Regions from separate parts of the Allobrachymonas sp. genome, predicted to be linked through region 3. Evidence: predicted binding sites of a transcription regulator. Region 3 holds the regulator's gene; each other region holds the start of a gene.
The links. Region 3 encodes FNR, which switches genes on or off when oxygen is low (the NO sensors DNR and NnrR bind a similar motif). Its sites were predicted from a motif close to TTGATNNNNATCAA; they were not measured.
Positions count from the first base shown of each region.

Region 1 (5,321 bases), on a different contig from region 3:
TGCGCCACATGAGCACGCGCCATGGCGGCCGGGGCGGTGCCATCGTGCACGTGGGCAGCTCGTCCTCGCGTGGCGGCTCGCCGGGCCGGTATGTGGACTACGCCGCCAGCAAGGGCGCCATCGACAGCTTCACCGTCGGCCTCGCGCGCGAGGTGGCCGCCGAAGGCGTGCGGGTCAATGCCGTGCGTCCCGGCATCACCGACACCGGCATCCATCACGACAGCCCCGAAGCCATGGCCCGCCGTCTGCAGGTCGTGCCCCTGGGGCGCATCGGCAGCCCCCGCGAAGTGGCCGAGGCCATTGTCTGGCTGGCCAGCTCGGCGGCCAGCTATGTCACGGGCCATCTGCTCGACGTGGCCGGCGGCGTGTAGCGCGCCGATGCGGCACATTTCCTGATTCCTCCCTTTTCGACAGACCCGCCATGCCTGCCCGCTTCCATTGCCCCGTGCCGCTCGTGAGCGGCGAGAAAATCAGCCTGCCCCCCGGCACCGCCCGCCACGTTCAGGTGCTGCGCCTGCAGCCGGGAGATGCCATCGTGCTCTTTCATGGCGGGCTGACCCTCGACGCCGACGGGCTCCCCGTGCCCGGTGCGGATGCACCAGCCTGTGCACAGGGCGCCTTTGAGGCCACCATCACCCGCATGGGGCGCAGCGAGGTCCTCGTTCAGATCGGGGCCTGCCATGCCGCGCTGCCTTCCTCTACCCCTGTCCCCGAAGTGCATCTGGCCGCAGGCATGCCTGCCAACGACCGCATGGACTGGCTGGTCGAGAAGGCCACCGAGCTCGGGGTGTCCGGCATCCAGCCGCTCATGACCGCGCGCGGCGTGCTGCGTCTCAAGGGCGAGCGCGCCACGCGGCGGCAGGCCCACTGGCAGGGCGTGGCGGTGGCTGCCAGCGAGCAATCGGGGCGGCTGTCGGTGCCGCCGGTCTGGGGCGTGCGCGATCTGCAGGACGCACTGGCCCCGGCGGCAGGTTCGGGCGGCGGAGATGCAGCAGCGCTGCTCCCCCTGCGCCTCGTGCTGTCGCTCGCTGCCGGCGCACAGCCCCTGCATGTGCGCACGGCGGCCCTGGAGGCGAACCGCGCGGTGTGGCTGCTCTCCGGTCCCGAAGGAGGCCTGGCCCCCGAAGAGGAAGCTGCCGCCCTGCAGCAGGGCTGGCTGCCCGTCACGCTCGGAAACCGGGTGCTCCGCTCCGAGACCGCCCCTCTGGCGGCCCTGGCCTATCTGATGCTGCGGGGCTAAGGGCGCTGCCGGGATCGGTGAAAGGCCAGCGGGCCGGTACGGGGCGTTGCGCTGCCTCTGGCAGAGCCCCATCTTCTTTTTCCACTCGGTCTGGGACGGGCAACAAAAAACCCACCGCATGGGGTGGGTTCTCGGTGCAGAAGGGCGGCGTCCGGGGAGTGCCCGGCCCGCGGCCCGTCTGGTTCATGCCTTGCCGGCAGCCTTGCGCAGGATTTCGTACAGCTCGTCCTTGAGCTGCAGCTTTTCCTTCTTGAGGTTTTCGATGTCGGCACCGGTCTGACCAGCAGGATCGGCTTCGATGTTCTTGATCTTCTGGTCGAGTTCGTTGTGCTTGTCGAACAGGCGCTCGAAACGGGCGTCTTCGGTCTTGAGCTTGGTGATCAGGTCGCGGTATTCTGGAAACATGGTTTTCCCTTGTCACGGTGGGGAGTCTAAAAGGGCCAACAGAGCCCTTGCATCAAGTATAAGCGACGCACTGGAATCTCCGCATGCGCCAGCCAGCCCCCCGCCGGCGTGATGGTGGCTCAGGCTCAGGTGCGCAGCTGAGGTTTTTGCTGTTCGGCTGCGGCGCGGTCCTCGGCAATGTGCCGGCGCACGAACTTGTAGATGAACACAGCCATCACGATGATGAAAGCGATGGTAAAGAGGGACAGCAGCCCAATATCCGTACTAAACAGTTCACGCATCAGGACATCCATCGCCAACTCCTTGTAGGTTACTTATAGAAACATGTCGATTAGGCACTGGCTGCGGGATGTGACTTTTGACCTGAATCAAAGACATTCGAATATGATGAATTGATGCCTGCCGCGGGGGATAGGGTACATTTTCATCGCTGTTCATTCTGGCGGCGCGTGTCCGGCCCACGGCCGAGACATCAAGGCTCGCCACCGGAAGACAGTTCTCTTCTTCACTTTTCTTTGCACAAGGAGCATCCCATGGGACTGCTGGATTCGGTACTGGGCGCCGCCCTCAACAGTCAGAACAACGGCCAGGGAGGGCTGCTCGGCAGTCTGGGTGGCCTGCTCGGGGGCGGCAGCCAGGAGCAGAGTGCGGGCCTGCTCAGTGGGCTGCTCAACCAGGTCGGCGGGCTCAATGGCCTGCAGGAGCTCATGGGCAAGGCCGGTCTGGGTGAACAGGTCAGCTCCTGGATCGGCAACGGCCAGAACCTGCCCGTGAGCGCAGAGCAGATTCAGTCCGCACTGGGTTCGGGCGTGGTGAGCTCTCTTGCCGGCAAGCTGGGACTCGATGCATCGCAGGCCTCGGGCATGCTGGCCCAGGTGCTGCCCGATCTGGTCAACCATCTCACTCCCCAGGGGCAGGTGACGGAAGGCGCCGCTGCCAGCGGGCAGCTCGATGCCTCCAGCCTCGTGGGCATGCTGGGGGGCCTGCTGGGCGGCCATCGCTGACCCTGGGCAGAGCGGGGGCTGGCAAAAGGGGTGATACTCGGATCATTCCGATCCCACGAGTTGCCAGATGACTGCCCCTGCTGCCTCCCCCTCTTTCCCTTCCTCCTTCACGCCGGACGCACAGCCCGGGTATGCCGGTGACGTGTCCCCCGAACAGGCTTGGGCCTGGGTGCAGGCGGGCTCGGCCGTGCTGGTCGACGTGCGCACCGATGCCGAGCGCGACTGGGTGGGGCAGGTGCCCGGTGCCGTCCCCCTGGGCTGGAAGATCTATCCCGGCATGGAGCTCAATGCCGGATTCGATGCCGGCATTGCAGCCGTGGCCCGGGCCCATCCGGGATGCCGGCTGCTGTTTCTGTGCCGCAGTGGCGTGCGCTCGGTGGCAGCCGCCACCCGCGCCACCGAGCTGGGGCTGTCGCCATGCTTCAATGTGCTCGAAGGCTTCGAAGGAGCCCTGGATGCCGAGGGGCATCGGGGCACGCAGGGCGGCTGGCGCCACCATGGCCTGCCCTGGGTGCAGGGCTGAGGCGGAGACACGGCAGGCCCGTGCGGGCCTGACCTGTGCGCGGCATCAGGCCGGGGTGTCGGCTCCGCTGCGGGCCCAGGCACGGTAGGCGGCCTGCAGCCGCAGGGCCACGGGGCCCGGAACACCGGCGCCCACGGGCTGGTCGTCGAGCTGCACGACGGCAAGCACTTCCTTGGAGGCCGAGGTGAGCAGCACCTCGTCGGCCGTCAGCACTTCCTCGCGGGACACAGGGCGGAGCTCGAAGCCGATGCCCAGCGCGGCGCACAGGGTGTCAAGCACGCCGTAGCGGATGCCTTCCAGCGAGAGGTGGCTGCGCGGCACGCCGATGACGGTGCCCTGCTTGACGATCCAGACGTTGCTGGCGGCAGCTTCGCTGAGCATGTCGTGGCGGAACATGACCGTCTCGGTGGCCCCCACGCGGTGGCTCAGGTCACGGGCCAGAATGGCCCCCATCAGGCTGATGCTCTTGACATGCGCCATCTCCCAGCGGAAGTCGTCGGCCGTGACGCAGCGCACGCCATGCTGCACCATCTCGTCCGACGGCGGAGTCCAGCGGTTGGCGTAGGCGAATACCGTGGGGGCGAGCGTGGGGTCGATCACATGGTCGCGCACGGCCACGCCCCGCGTGACCTGCAGGTACACCGTCTGGTCGAACTGCTCCGGGGTCAGCCCCAGCTGGGCACCGAGCTGCTCCACGAGCTGGCAGACCATGGTGCGCCATTCGGCCGGGGTATGGGGGTTGCGCATGAGTACGGCGCTGAGCGAGCGCTCCAGCCGGGCCAGATGCTGCTCCAGCCGGAAGGGCTTGCCGCCGTAGAACGGCACTACCTCGTAGATGCCGTCCCCGAAGATGAATCCCCGGTCGAAGACGCTGACGGTGGCCTGGTCGGTCGTGGTGTAGCGGCCATTGAGATGGCAGGGCAGGGCAGGGAGGCTCATGGGCGCATGCTTTCATACAGGTGCGGACACGGCATCGCGTCGGCCGGGCAGCGCATGGCGTGCCGGTGCACGACCTCTGCCCTCCGGTCACGGCAGAGATGCCACGAAGAAAAGCCGGATTCATGATACTGCGCGTCCTTCCTGCTGCGTGCAGCGGCGCGGGGGCGGAGCCGGATCGGCCTGCAGGTGTGGCCGGGGCGCGACCACGGAATCGTGCAGGGCTGGCGCGGATTTGGGGCGCCATGCACCGGAATGCGTCATGCCCGCACATGCAGGGGAGCTGGCTGAGGGTGCCGTGCTGCCAGCGCAGGAGGCTGGCTTCCGGCGAGGAAGCGTGGCAGGGGTGCACCTGCCGGCGGGGCTGGCGTGTTTTTTGCTTGGGTTTGCATGGCCTCCGCCTTTCGCCTTATCCCGGAAACGGCGGAGTCTGCCGGCATCCTTCCCTTACCGACCGATCCAGGAGCCTCGCCCATGAAGCGTTTTCCGTTCCCTGCCCGCCGCGCACTGCGCCCCCTGACCCTCTCCGTGCTGGCTGCCGCCGTCGTGCTGCCGGCCCAGGCGGGGGACACCCTGGCCAAGATTGCCTCGACCGGCAAGATCACGGTGGCCTACCGCGAGTCGTCCGTGCCCTTCAGCTACCTTGACGGCACGCGGCCGGTGGGGCTGACCATGGACATGAGCAATGCCATCGTGGCGGCGGTGCGCAAGCAGCTCAAGCGCCCCGACATCAAGGTCGAGATGCAGGCCGTCACCTCCCAGAACCGCATCCCGCTGCTGACCAACGGCACCATCGATCTGGAGTGCGGCTCCACCACCAACAATTCGGCCCGTGCCAAGGAGGTGGATTTCGCCATCAACCACTTCTACACCGGCACCCGCCTCGCCGTGAAGGCGCGTTCGGGCATCCACGGCTATGCCGATCTCAAGGGCAAGGTGGTCGCCGTCACGACGGGCACGACCAACGTGCAGGTCATGCGCAAGTACCTGGTCGACCACCATCTGGACGCCAAGATGGTCATGGCCAAGGACCATGCCGATGCCTTCCTGATGGTCGAGACCGGGCGTGCCGATGCCTTTGCGATGGACGACGTGCTGCTGTTCGGCCTGATCGCCAATTCGCGCACTCCGCACGACTATGCCGTGGTGGGCACCCCGCTGCAGGTCGAGCCCTATGCGTGCATGCTCCGCAAGGACGATCCCCGGTTCAAGA
Region 1 covers NZ_JAYRLV010000002.1:183,863-189,183, reverse strand. The annotation lists gene ACE3P9_RS03345 (SDR family oxidoreductase) at 1-371, shown strand, start outside; gene ACE3P9_RS03340 (16S rRNA (uracil(1498)-N(3))-methyltransferase) at 422-1,240, shown strand; gene ACE3P9_RS03335 (YdcH family protein) at 1,424-1,645, opposite strand; gene ACE3P9_RS03330 (DUF3149 domain-containing protein) at 1,771-1,938, opposite strand; gene ACE3P9_RS03325 (YidB family protein) at 2,179-2,649, shown strand; gene ACE3P9_RS03320 (rhodanese-like domain-containing protein) at 2,717-3,172, shown strand; gene ACE3P9_RS03315 (aminotransferase class IV) at 3,218-4,111, opposite strand; gene ACE3P9_RS03310 (transporter substrate-binding domain-containing protein) at 4,583-5,321, shown strand, end outside.
Region 1: the regulator FNR is predicted to act here: its motif matches at 2,004-2,017, upstream of ACE3P9_RS03330 (DUF3149 domain-containing protein).

Region 2 (5,321 bases), on a different contig from region 3:
TGACCGATGCCTTCATGGGCAGATGGGGGTTGGTCGACAGCGGGTTGTAGGGGTTGCCCGTCACCCGCAGCACCTTGCCGGTTTCCTTGTCGACCCGAACCCGCACCCCGCAGATGGTGGTGCAGCCCAGACAGGCGGTGTAGCTGACCTGCTGGCGCGGATTGAGCCGGAGGGCGCCCGTGGCGGGATCGACGGTGAATTCGGGCTCCGGAGCGCGTCCGGCAATGTGGTCACGCTCGGGCTGCTTGTGCAGCAGGCCGTCGGCCATGCGTTCGAGCGTTTCGGAAAAACCGGCTCCGAAGGCAGCCAGCCCACCGGCAGCGATCAGGTCGCGGCGTTCGATCTTTTTCATGAGAAAACTCCTACTTTGTTCCATTCCATGCAGGCAGCGGCTCAGGCCTGCCCGGGGGTGGCCCGGCCTACCCGGTCCAGTGGCAGCACATTCGTCACCACGATGAAGATGAACACCCACAGCCCTGCTGTGCCGAGGATCCCGAGCAGGCCGTCCGGGCCGAGCGGGAGCTGGTAGCTGTAGTAGCCGGCACCGGTCTTGGGCACTTCCTGGCCTCCGATGAAGATGGCCCAGCGCACCATCCAGGCCGAATGCAGGGCCAGCAGCCCGATGAGCAGGCTGGCATCGGGATGCTTCCACCCCAGCCACCAGGCCAGCCCCGTGGCACCCACGGCCCAGATCGCCACGGTCTGCCAGTTCTGCGATGGCCCGACCTCTCGCAGCGCCTCGGCATCGTTGGCAGACAGCCCCGTCATGCCCAGCACCAGCCACACCAGCCCCACCCCCAGCGAAGCCAGCAGCAGCCAGGCCACGCCCCATGCCATGCGCCGGTTGAGAGCGGCATCGTGCCGGGACGGCCCAAAGCGGTTGAGCAGCATCACGAGCCCCAGCGCCCCCGCCACGGCCGTGAGGAAGAACTGCACCGGCAGCAGCGGCGTGTGCCACAGGGGCCGTGCCCGCACGGCCATCACTTCCGCTCCCGTATACACCGCCACCAGCACCGCCCCCACCAGGGTCAGCAGCGCCGCCATGAGCAGCGGGCCACGGCTTTCATGTCCGCCCACTGCCAGCCAGCGGGCAGCCCAGGCAAACCGGCCCCGGGCGTCGGCGTGCTGCTGCAGCAGCGGCCGGAACGCCAGCCATGCGTAGAGCAGCAGCCCCGTGAGATAGACCGGAATGAAGAACGACCCCCACGACATCCACGAGGAAGGCGTGAAATAGGCGTAGAAATGCCAGAACCGCCCCGGCTGGTGCAGGTCCGAGAGCAGGGCCACCGGCGCACACAGCCCGCAGACCAGCGCAGCCAGCAGCGCCAGCCGCGAAGGCACCTGCCAGCCCGGCCGGCGGAAAGCCACCCCCGGCAGGGACAAGAGATAGGCCCCATACGACAGCCCGATCAGAAAGAAATACTGCACCGCCCAGGGCAGCCATGCCACTGCGCGCGTCACGTTGACGGTTTCGACGATCGTGTTCATCTCGACATCTCCTCGTTCTCACGCGTGGGCGCGGGGCTTCCACAGCGTGCCCTCGCCCTCGACCTTGCCCTCGAACCGCTCATCGAGCCCGATGTAGAACACCTGCGGGTGGGTTTCCATCTCGGGCTTGAGCACCTTGAGGCGATCCCGGTTGGCATCGAGCGTGCGACGCAGTTCGCCATGGGCGTCATTGAGATCGCCGAACATGCGTGCCCCGCCCACACAGGTTTCCACACAGGCCGGCAGCAGCCCTGCCTCGACGCGGTGCACACAGAACGTGCACTTGTCGGCCTTGTTGGTGTCGTGGTTGATGAAGCGCGCGTCATACGGGCAGGCCTGCACGCAGTAGGCACAGCCCACGCAGCGGTCGCTGTTGACCACCACGATGCCGTCCGGGCGCTTGTAGGTCGCCCCCACCGGACACACCGGAATGCAGGGCGGGTTCTCGCAGTGGTTGCACAGGCGCGGCAGCACATAGGTGCCGGCCGGCTGCCGCGCCGGGGCATCGGTGAGCTTCACGCTGTAGGTCGACACGATGGTGCGAAAGCTGCCCTCCGGCACCACGTTCTCCTGGATGCAGGCCACGGTACACGCCTGACAGCCGATGCACTTGCGCACATCGACCAGCATGGCCCAGTGGTGCCTGGCCGTGGGCGCAGCCTGCAGGGCGGGAGCTGCCACGGCGGCCGCCGTCACCACCGGAATGCCGCGCAGAAAGCTGCGGCGCGAGGCCACGCGCGCATCCTCCTCGCCGCGCGGCACGCATTCCGCGGCATGGTCTGGGGTGAGCTGGTGCATGAAAGATCCTCCGTCGTGTTCAAAACCTTGCCCCGACTGTAGGAATCTCCCTGCCCCTGCCGCATCTGCGCTAGTTCCCATCGGAATAGACGGTTTTCCCTATTCCGCCGCAGTATCGACAGGCTTGTTGCGCCAGATCAAACCCACGTCCTCCGCCTGCGCCGCCCTTTTGCCCCTGCAAGCGGCACAGCGACCGGCGCCGGCAGTGCCCCTCCTCATAGAATCGCCTTCATGCTCCCCCTTCTTTTTGGCTGCTGCATGGCCTGGCTTCTGCCGCTCCGGTGCGATCCGCATCCTGTGCCCCTCGCATGGCGGCGCCTGGGCATGGCGGCTCTGCTCGTCCTCACGGGGTGCCTGGCGCAGGCGGCGGTCCAGTCTCCCACGCCGGCCGAGCAGCGCCCCGAGGTACGCATCGGTGTGCTGGCCTTCACGCGCAGCGAGCCCCCACAGGACTGGAGCCCGGTGGCACGCTACCTGAACCATGCCCTGCCCCGTTACCACTTCGTGCTGCTGCCCTTGGACCACGAGGGCCTGACCCGTGCCGTCCGCGCCGGCACGCTGCAGTTCGTGCTCACCAACCCGGGCCAGTACGTGGAGCTCGAAAGCAGCTACGGCGTCACCCGCCTGCTCACGCTCGACACCTCGCGCGGCAGCGCCTCCCCCAGTCCCCGCACCGGCACCATCGGCTCCGCCGTCGTGGTGCGTCGGGAGGCCCGGGGCCTGCAGCGGCTCGAAGACCTGCGCCATCTCACCGTCGCCATCGTCGGCACCGAAGCCTTCTCGGGCTACCAGATCCTGGCCGGAGCGCTCCAGCCACTGGACATCACCCTGTCCGAGGAGGACACCCTCCTGTCCACCGGCCTGCCCATGGAGCGCGTGGCCGAAGCCGTGCTGAGCGGCCGCGCCGATGCCGGCGTGCTGCGCACCTGCCTGCTCGAATCCCACCCCGAGTGGCAGAGCCGCCTGCGCGTGGTCGCCCCACAGACCCTGCCGGGCTCGCACTGCGCCACCTCCACCCCGCTGTACCCGGACTGGCCCATCGCCACCCTGCGCAGCACACCCCAGCCCCTGGCGCGCGCCGTCACCGCCAGCCTGCTCGGCATGGAAGCCCCCCGCGACGGACTCAGCTTCACCGTCCCCTCCGATTACCAGTCGGTGCATGAACTGTTCCGCACCCTGCACATCGGCCCCTATGCGCGCCTGCCGGAACCCACCCTGCTGAGCCTCGCTCGCCGCTACTGGCCCTGGCTTGCTGCCCTGCTCGCGCTGGTGTGCGGCTGGATTCTCTACACCGTCCATGTCGAACACCTCATCCACCTGCGCACAGCCGCCCTGCGCCATGCCCTCGACGCACGCAAGGCCCTGGAGGAGCGCGTGCGCCAGAGCCAGGAACAGGCCGACCACCTGGCCCGCCTGTCCATGCTCGGTGAGCTCTCCGGCACGCTCGCCCACGAGCTCAACCAGCCCCTGGCCGCCATCGCCAACTACGCCCGCAGCCTGATCCTGCGCGTCGACCACCACCGCCTCGACGACTCCGCCGTGCGCGAAGCGGCAGACGCCATGGCCGAACAGGCCGAACGCGCGGGCGACATCATCGCCCGCATCCGCCACTTCGCCCGCAAGCGTCCCGGCAGCAGCACCCTGGCCTCGCCGTCGCAGATCGCGCGCGACTCCATCGCGCTGTTCTGCGGCATGCTGCCCCACCCACCGGCCATCCACATCGAAGACCACTTCCCCCCCGACCTGCGCGTGGAAGTCGACGCCCTGCACATCCAGCAGGTTCTCATCAACCTGCTCAAGAATGCCTACGACGTCACCCACCTGCTGCCCGCCGCCCACCAGACCCTCACCCTGCGCCTGTGGGCAGACGCCCGCCATGCCCACTTTGAGGTCATCGACGACGGCGAACCGCTCGATGCAGACACACGGGCACATCTCTTCGAACCGTTCTTCACCACCAAACCGGAAGGCCTCGGCCTGGGACTCTCCATCTGCCGCGGCATCGCCGAGGCCCACGGCGGCCGGCTCGATGCCACCCCCGCAGACCCCCTCCCCGGCAGCCGGGGCATGCGCTTCACCCTGAGCCTGCCCCTGCCTTCCCTGCCGGACACCCCCGACACGCCGCCCTCTCCCGCCCCGGATTCCCGCCATGCATGACGTCTCCCTTCCTGCTCCCGACTGGCACCTGCACGTCGTCGACGACGACGCGCCGTTCCGCCGCTCCCTGGTCTTCCTGCTGGAATCCATGGGCTGGCAGGTCACGCCCCACGCCTCCGCAGCCGACTTTCTGGCCGCCTGCCCCTCGCCCCAGGACACATTCGGGTGTCTGCTGCTCGACATTCGCATGCCTCAGATGAGCGGCCTGGAGCTGCTCCGTGCCCTGGTGTCACGCGGCTGGAATCCCGAAGAGATCCCCGTCATCTTCCTCACCGGTCACGGAGACGTGGAACTGGCCGTGCAGGCCATGAAGCAGGGCGCCTTCGACTTTCTGGAAAAACCCTTCCGCGACCAGCATCTGCTCGACGTCATCGGTGCCGCCCTGCGCCAGCGCGCCGCAGCCCTGCACAGAGGCCGCCGCACGCGTCAGGCCCATGACGCCCTCACCCGGCTCTCCCCGCGCGAATCCGAAGTTGCCCGGCTCGTGGCCCGCGGCCTCCCCAACCGGGCCATCGCCCAGACGCTCGACATCAGCGAAAAGACCGTCCACATCCATCGCCAGCGAGTCATGGACAAGCTCGACATCGGCAGCGCAGCCGAACTGGCACGCATCATGTTCCACGCCGATCCCGAGGCCCTCGACGACTGACCGCCGCCCCCTGCCCACCCCTGTCGCCCGGGCCCATCGCGATCTGCATACAATGGTCTGCAACATGGTGCCCTCTTCTGCCCCCCTCTCCCTCTCCGCCGGCCTCAATGCCGACCTGCACTGCCACTCCACGGTGTCCGACGGCACCCAGTCTCCGGAATGGCTGGCCCAGCATGCCCACGACAACGGCGTGGAGCTCTGGGCGCTGACCGACCACGACGAAGTGGGC
Region 2 covers NZ_JAYRLV010000001.1:490,807-496,127, forward strand. The annotation lists gene ACE3P9_RS02295 (molybdopterin dinucleotide binding domain-containing protein) at 1-352, opposite strand, end outside; gene nrfD (NrfD/PsrC family molybdoenzyme membrane anchor subunit) at 394-1,488, opposite strand; gene dsrO (sulfate reduction electron transfer complex DsrMKJOP subunit DsrO) at 1,507-2,286, opposite strand; gene ACE3P9_RS02310 (PhnD/SsuA/transferrin family substrate-binding protein) at 2,611-4,443, shown strand; gene ACE3P9_RS02315 (response regulator transcription factor) at 4,436-5,092, shown strand; gene ACE3P9_RS02320 (3',5'-nucleoside bisphosphate phosphatase) at 5,157-5,321, shown strand, end outside.
Region 2: the regulator FNR is predicted to act here: its motif matches at 2,414-2,427, upstream of dsrO (sulfate reduction electron transfer complex DsrMKJOP subunit DsrO).

Region 3 (5,321 bases):
TCGCCAGCTGCAGCGTGCTCATGGCTCCGGTGGGGGCACGCACGGCCCATGCGCTGCCCGTCAAGGCCCTCAAGCGCATCTTTGCCTGCCTGCTCATCGTGCTCGCGGCCAGCATGACCCGCGAAGGGCTGCGCACGCTCGGGATACAGATCTGACGTCCGAACCGCAGCACGTGGCGCTCTACACCGAGGCGCTCCATGCCCTCGCGCCCGCAGCCTCGGACTGGCGCGATGCAGAAGATCCGGTTTGCGCCACTAGAGTGCCGGAGTGGCACACCACGGGGCCTGCTGATGCATGAGCCCCATCCACAGCGCGACCCCCGCAGTGACTGCCAGCGCCAGCCCCGCCAGCCGGATGCCCCACTGGCCCTGCGTGCCACCAAGGTGAGGCACCCGCAGCAGCAGCCAGGGCCCTGCCATCAGCGACACGCTGGTTCCCAGCACAAACAGCACCATCACGGCAGCCCCCTGCCAGACCTCGCCGGTCAGGGCTGCCACCATGAGCGCCGAATACAGCAAGCCACAGGGCAGCAGGGCCCACATCATGCCGATCAGCACGGGCCCTGCCAGCCCACGACGCTGCTGAAGCCGCTTGAGACGCTCCCACACCCTGCGTGCGGAGCGATCCAGCCACAGCGGTTGTCTGCCCTGCACCAGCAGAACCAGCCCCAGCAGCAGGGCTGCCACGTGCAGCATGCTCCAGAACGGACGCAGGGCTGCACTGTGCACGGTCATCCATCCCAGCCCCTGCATCGAGGCGGCCGCGACTGCGCCCAGCGCGCCATAGCCGATCACCCTTCCCACCTGGAACAGGCCCATGGCCAGCGTCTGGCGTCCACGAACCGGCCCAGCCGCATGACCGATCCCGGCGCAGGCCGCACCGCACATGGCAATGCAGTGGGGCCCTCCGGCCAGCCCCATCAGAAATGCCGTGGCGGCAAGCGAGAGCTGCATCGACACGCCGTCAGATGATCTTGGAAAACCGCGTGCGCGACAGATTGGCCTGCAGGTACTTGTCGAACACCATGGCCACCCCGCGAACGAAATACCAGCCCTGATCCGTCACCTGCAGACGCTGTGCATCCACCTCGACCATCCCTTCTCCCTGCAGCCGTTTCAGATCTTCCAGCTCGCGGGCGAAATACTGACGGAAATCGATCATGTATGCGAGATTGATGGTTTCGTACTCCACCTCTCCCTGACACATGATGGCCATGATCACCGTGCGGCGGATCAGGTCGTCGCGCGTCAGCGCCAGCCCGCGCACCACGGGGAAATGCCCACGATCCAGACAGTCGTAGTACTCCTCCAGTGTCTTGGCATTCTGGCTGTAGGTCGAACCGATGCGCCCGATGGCCGACACCCCCAGCCCGATGAGGTCGCAGTCAGGCTGCGTGCTGTAGCCCTGGAAATTGCGATGCAGGCTGCCCTGACGCTTGGACACTGCAAGCGCGTCATCCGGCAGGGCAAAGTGATCCATGCCCACATACACATAGCCCGCCTGGCTGAAGGCCTGCAGCGACTGCGACAGCATCTGGATCTTCTCGCCGCCACTGGGCAGCGTATAGGCGTCGATGCGCCGCTGGGGCTTGAAGCGCTCCGGCAGATGCGCGTAGGCATAGAGTGCGATGCGGTCGGGCCGCAGCGTGCACACCTGCTCCAGCGTGCGCGCAAAGGATGCTGCCGTCTGCTGCGGCAAGCCATAGATCAAATCCACGTTCACCGATTCAAACCCGATCTGGCGGGCAGCCTCGACGAGCGCGAACACCTGCGATGCCGGCTGAATGCGGTGCACCGCCTTCTGCACCTCGGGGTCGAAGTCCTGTACCCCGAAGCTCAGTCGGTTGAAACCGAGCCGAGCCAGCGTGCGCAGGCGCGTTTCGTCGACCGTGCGAGGATCCACCTCGATCGAATACTCCCCGCCCGGCACCAGTGTGAATGCGCCCCGGATCATGCCCATGAGCTCCGTGAGCTCGGCGTCGTTCAGGAAAGTGGGCGTGCCGCCTCCAAAGTGCAGCTGCGACACCGTCTGTCCGCGTCCCAGCCGCCCCACATGCAGATCGATCTCGCGCTGCAGATAGCGCAGATACTCGGCACCCCGCTCATGGTGCTTGGTGATGATCTTGTTGCAGGCGCAGTAGTAACACAGCGACTCACAGAACGGCACATGCACGTACAGCGACAGCGGGAGCACCTGCCCCGCACGGCCATTGCTGCGCTGCTCGAGCGCTGCCACATAGTCGTTCTCGCCAAAGGCTTCGACAAAACGGTCGGCCGTGGGGTAGGAGGTGTAGCGTGGACCGGCAATGTCATACCGTGCCAGCAATTCGGGGGTGATGTGGGAAAGTGCCTGACTGCTCATGTTCCGTGCATTGTAAGATCGTCGACCCGGCTCCCGGCAGTTCTCTCCCATGCGACCATGACGGCGCATGGCCATGCCCTGCGGATTCCGGCCTCTGCTGCGTGCATGCCCCTTTCTCCTGCCGCTCCAGGCCGCAGAAATGGACATGGCCTCAGGGACATACATCCCCTTTCGGCTGCAGGACTTTTCATCTCTCTAATGTGCCCATCCTCCCGCAGGACCACATTGACTTGCATCAACGGCAAGTTGCCCCATGCGATAATGGTTCTCACCTGTGTGCAACCCAATCCCCATCGGGGCAGTGTTCTTTCTTCTGTCCCTCGCTTTTCCACCATGCCCACCCATTCGCTGGCCCAAGGCTACAAGGTAGCCTGCTCGAACTGCAATCTGCGTGAACTGTGCATGCCCATGGGACTGACGCCCTCCGAGCTGGAGTACATCGACGACGTGGTAGCCACACGGCGCAAGATCAAGCGGGGGCAGGCACTCTTCAATGCCGGAGAAACCTTTGCTGCCCTCTTTGCCGTGCGCACGGGCGTGTTCAAGACGACCATCACCACCCAGGATGGACGCGACCAGGTCACTGGCTTCCAGATGGCCGGCGAGATCATCGGCCTTGATGGCATCGTGCAGGATGCCCATACCTGCAATGCCATAGCCCTCGAAGACGCCGAAGTGTGTGTCATGCCATTCGAGCGGTTTGAAGCCCTGGCCCGCCAGGTCCCGGCCCTGCAGAGCCATCTCCACAAGATCATGAGCCGCGAAATCGTGCGCGACCATGGCGTGATGCTGCTGCTCGGCAGCATGCGGGCCGAGGAACGTCTGGCAGCCTTCCTGCTCAACCTGGTGCAGCGCATGCATGCACGGGGGTTCTCCCAGTCCGAGATCATCCTGCGCATGACGCGCGAGGAGATCGGAAGCTACCTGGGACTCAAGCTCGAAACCGTGAGCCGCATGTTCTCCCGCTTTGCAGAGGAAGGCATCGTCGAGGTCAGGCAGCGCCACGTCCGCATTCTCGACATCGAGGCCCTGCAGCGTCTGGTCAACCAGCACACGCACACAGAAGACTGAGCGCAACGTCCCTGCACCAGACGGCGCCTGCACACTCTCGCCACTCCGATCCCCTGGCAGATCCCTGCTCCAGAAACAGGACAGCCGGCTCAAGGCCGGCTGCTGTCATGGTGCAGACAGGGAAACCCCTGCCCCGTCAGTGGTCATCCACCGGAACCCCAGTGGCTGCATGGTTGCGCGCCTTTTCGGCAGGAGCATAGTTCACCCCCTTTGCACGTACCATCTGATCGGTGTTGGGCTCGTCTTCCGATCGCGTCAGAACCTGCTCGGGGGCCTGCATGATGAAATACCAGGTCACGAGACAGGCCAGTACCACCGACAGCGGCCCCCCCACGACCATCCAGACCACGGGGTATTTCCACCAGGGACGCCCGTCCTCGGGATGTGCCTTGGACAGGCCCGGCAGTGTGGTATTTGCTTCCATGCGTACAACTCCTTTGCGAAGGCGAGAGCCCTCGAACCGCAGGGCTCTCACTATATCGCACGAACTTACTTGGGTACAGAGAAAGCGCCCTTTTCGGTCACCGAGACATCGGTGCCAGCCTGCTCGATCTGGAAGTTGATCGCATGCGATCCTGGTTCCAGCGTACCGTAGGGCACCCGCACGCTCACGGCCTTCTGCTCCACCTGAGCGGGACCGATGGTCACGGTCGAGCCCTCGACCACTTCCGCCCCCGTCACTCCCTCGACAGAGATGTTGTAGGTCTGCGCATTCTCGGTCGTGTTCATGATGCGCACCAGATAGGTGTTCTCGATCTTGTTGCCAGCCACGATACGGGACATGACTCCCCGGTCGCGAATGATGTCGACCTTCATGGGCGAACGCATCGAGAGGCTCACGACGAGCGCCGTGGCGATCAGCATCAGGATGCCGGTGTACACCAGAATCCGGGGCCGCATGACGCGGTGGATGATGTCGCTCTTGGTCCAGCCATTCTTCATGGCGTTTTCTGTCGAGTACTTGATGAGCCCGTGCGGGTAGTTCATCTTGTCCATGACCTCATCGCAGGCATCCACGCAGGCACCACAGCCGATGCATTCGTACTGCAGCCCATTGCGAATGTCGATGCCAGTCGGGCAGACCTGCACGCACATGGTGCAGTCGATGCAGTCGCCCAGCGCCACTTCGGAACGATCCACCTTCTTGGAGCGCGGACCGCGCGGCTCGCCGCGCTTGTCGTCGTAGGTCACGATCAGCGTGTCGGCATCGAACATCGCGCTCTGGAAGCGGGCATACGGGCACATGTACTTGCACACCTGCTCGCGCATGTAGCCAGCGTTGCCGTAGGTGGCAAAGCCATAGAAGAAGATCCAGAAGGTCTCCCAGTTGCCCAGATGCCACTGTGCAAAGTTGCTCACCAGATCACGGATGGGCGAAAAATACCCCACGAGCGTCAACCCCGTCCACAGGGCGATGAGCAGCCAGATCACATGCTTGCCGCCGCGCCGCCAGATTTTTTCGAGATTCCAGGGGCTCTTGTCGAGGCGGATGCGCGCGCTGCGATCCCCTTCCATCTTGGCTTCCACCCAGAGGAAGATCTCGGTGTAGACGGTCTGCGGACAGGAATACCCGCACCACAGACGCCCCGCCACGGCGGTGAAGAGGAACAGCGACAGGGCCGAAATCACCAGAATGCCGGTGAGGTAGATGAAATCCTGCGGATACAGGACCAATCCGAAGATATAGAACTTGCGTGCCTCCAGATCGAAGAGTATCGCCTGTCGGCCACTCCATTCCAGCCAGGGCAGTCCGTAGAACACCAGCTGCGTCAGTCCGACGAAGATCCAGCGCCAGGTCTGGAAGATGCCGGAAACCGTGCGGGGATGGATGGTCTTGGCCGCAGCGAACAGCGACGTTGTCGCGGGCGCTGCATCGATCGGAATGACCT
Region 3 covers NZ_JAYRLV010000004.1:99,683-105,003, reverse strand. The annotation lists gene ACE3P9_RS05310 (sulfite exporter TauE/SafE family protein) at 1-155, shown strand, start outside; gene ACE3P9_RS05305 (sulfite exporter TauE/SafE family protein) at 255-953, opposite strand; gene hemN (oxygen-independent coproporphyrinogen III oxidase) at 964-2,361, opposite strand; gene fnr (fumarate/nitrate reduction transcriptional regulator Fnr) at 2,695-3,432, shown strand; gene ACE3P9_RS05290 (nitrogen fixation protein FixH) at 3,569-3,856, opposite strand; gene ccoG (cytochrome c oxidase accessory protein CcoG) at 3,922-5,321, opposite strand, start outside.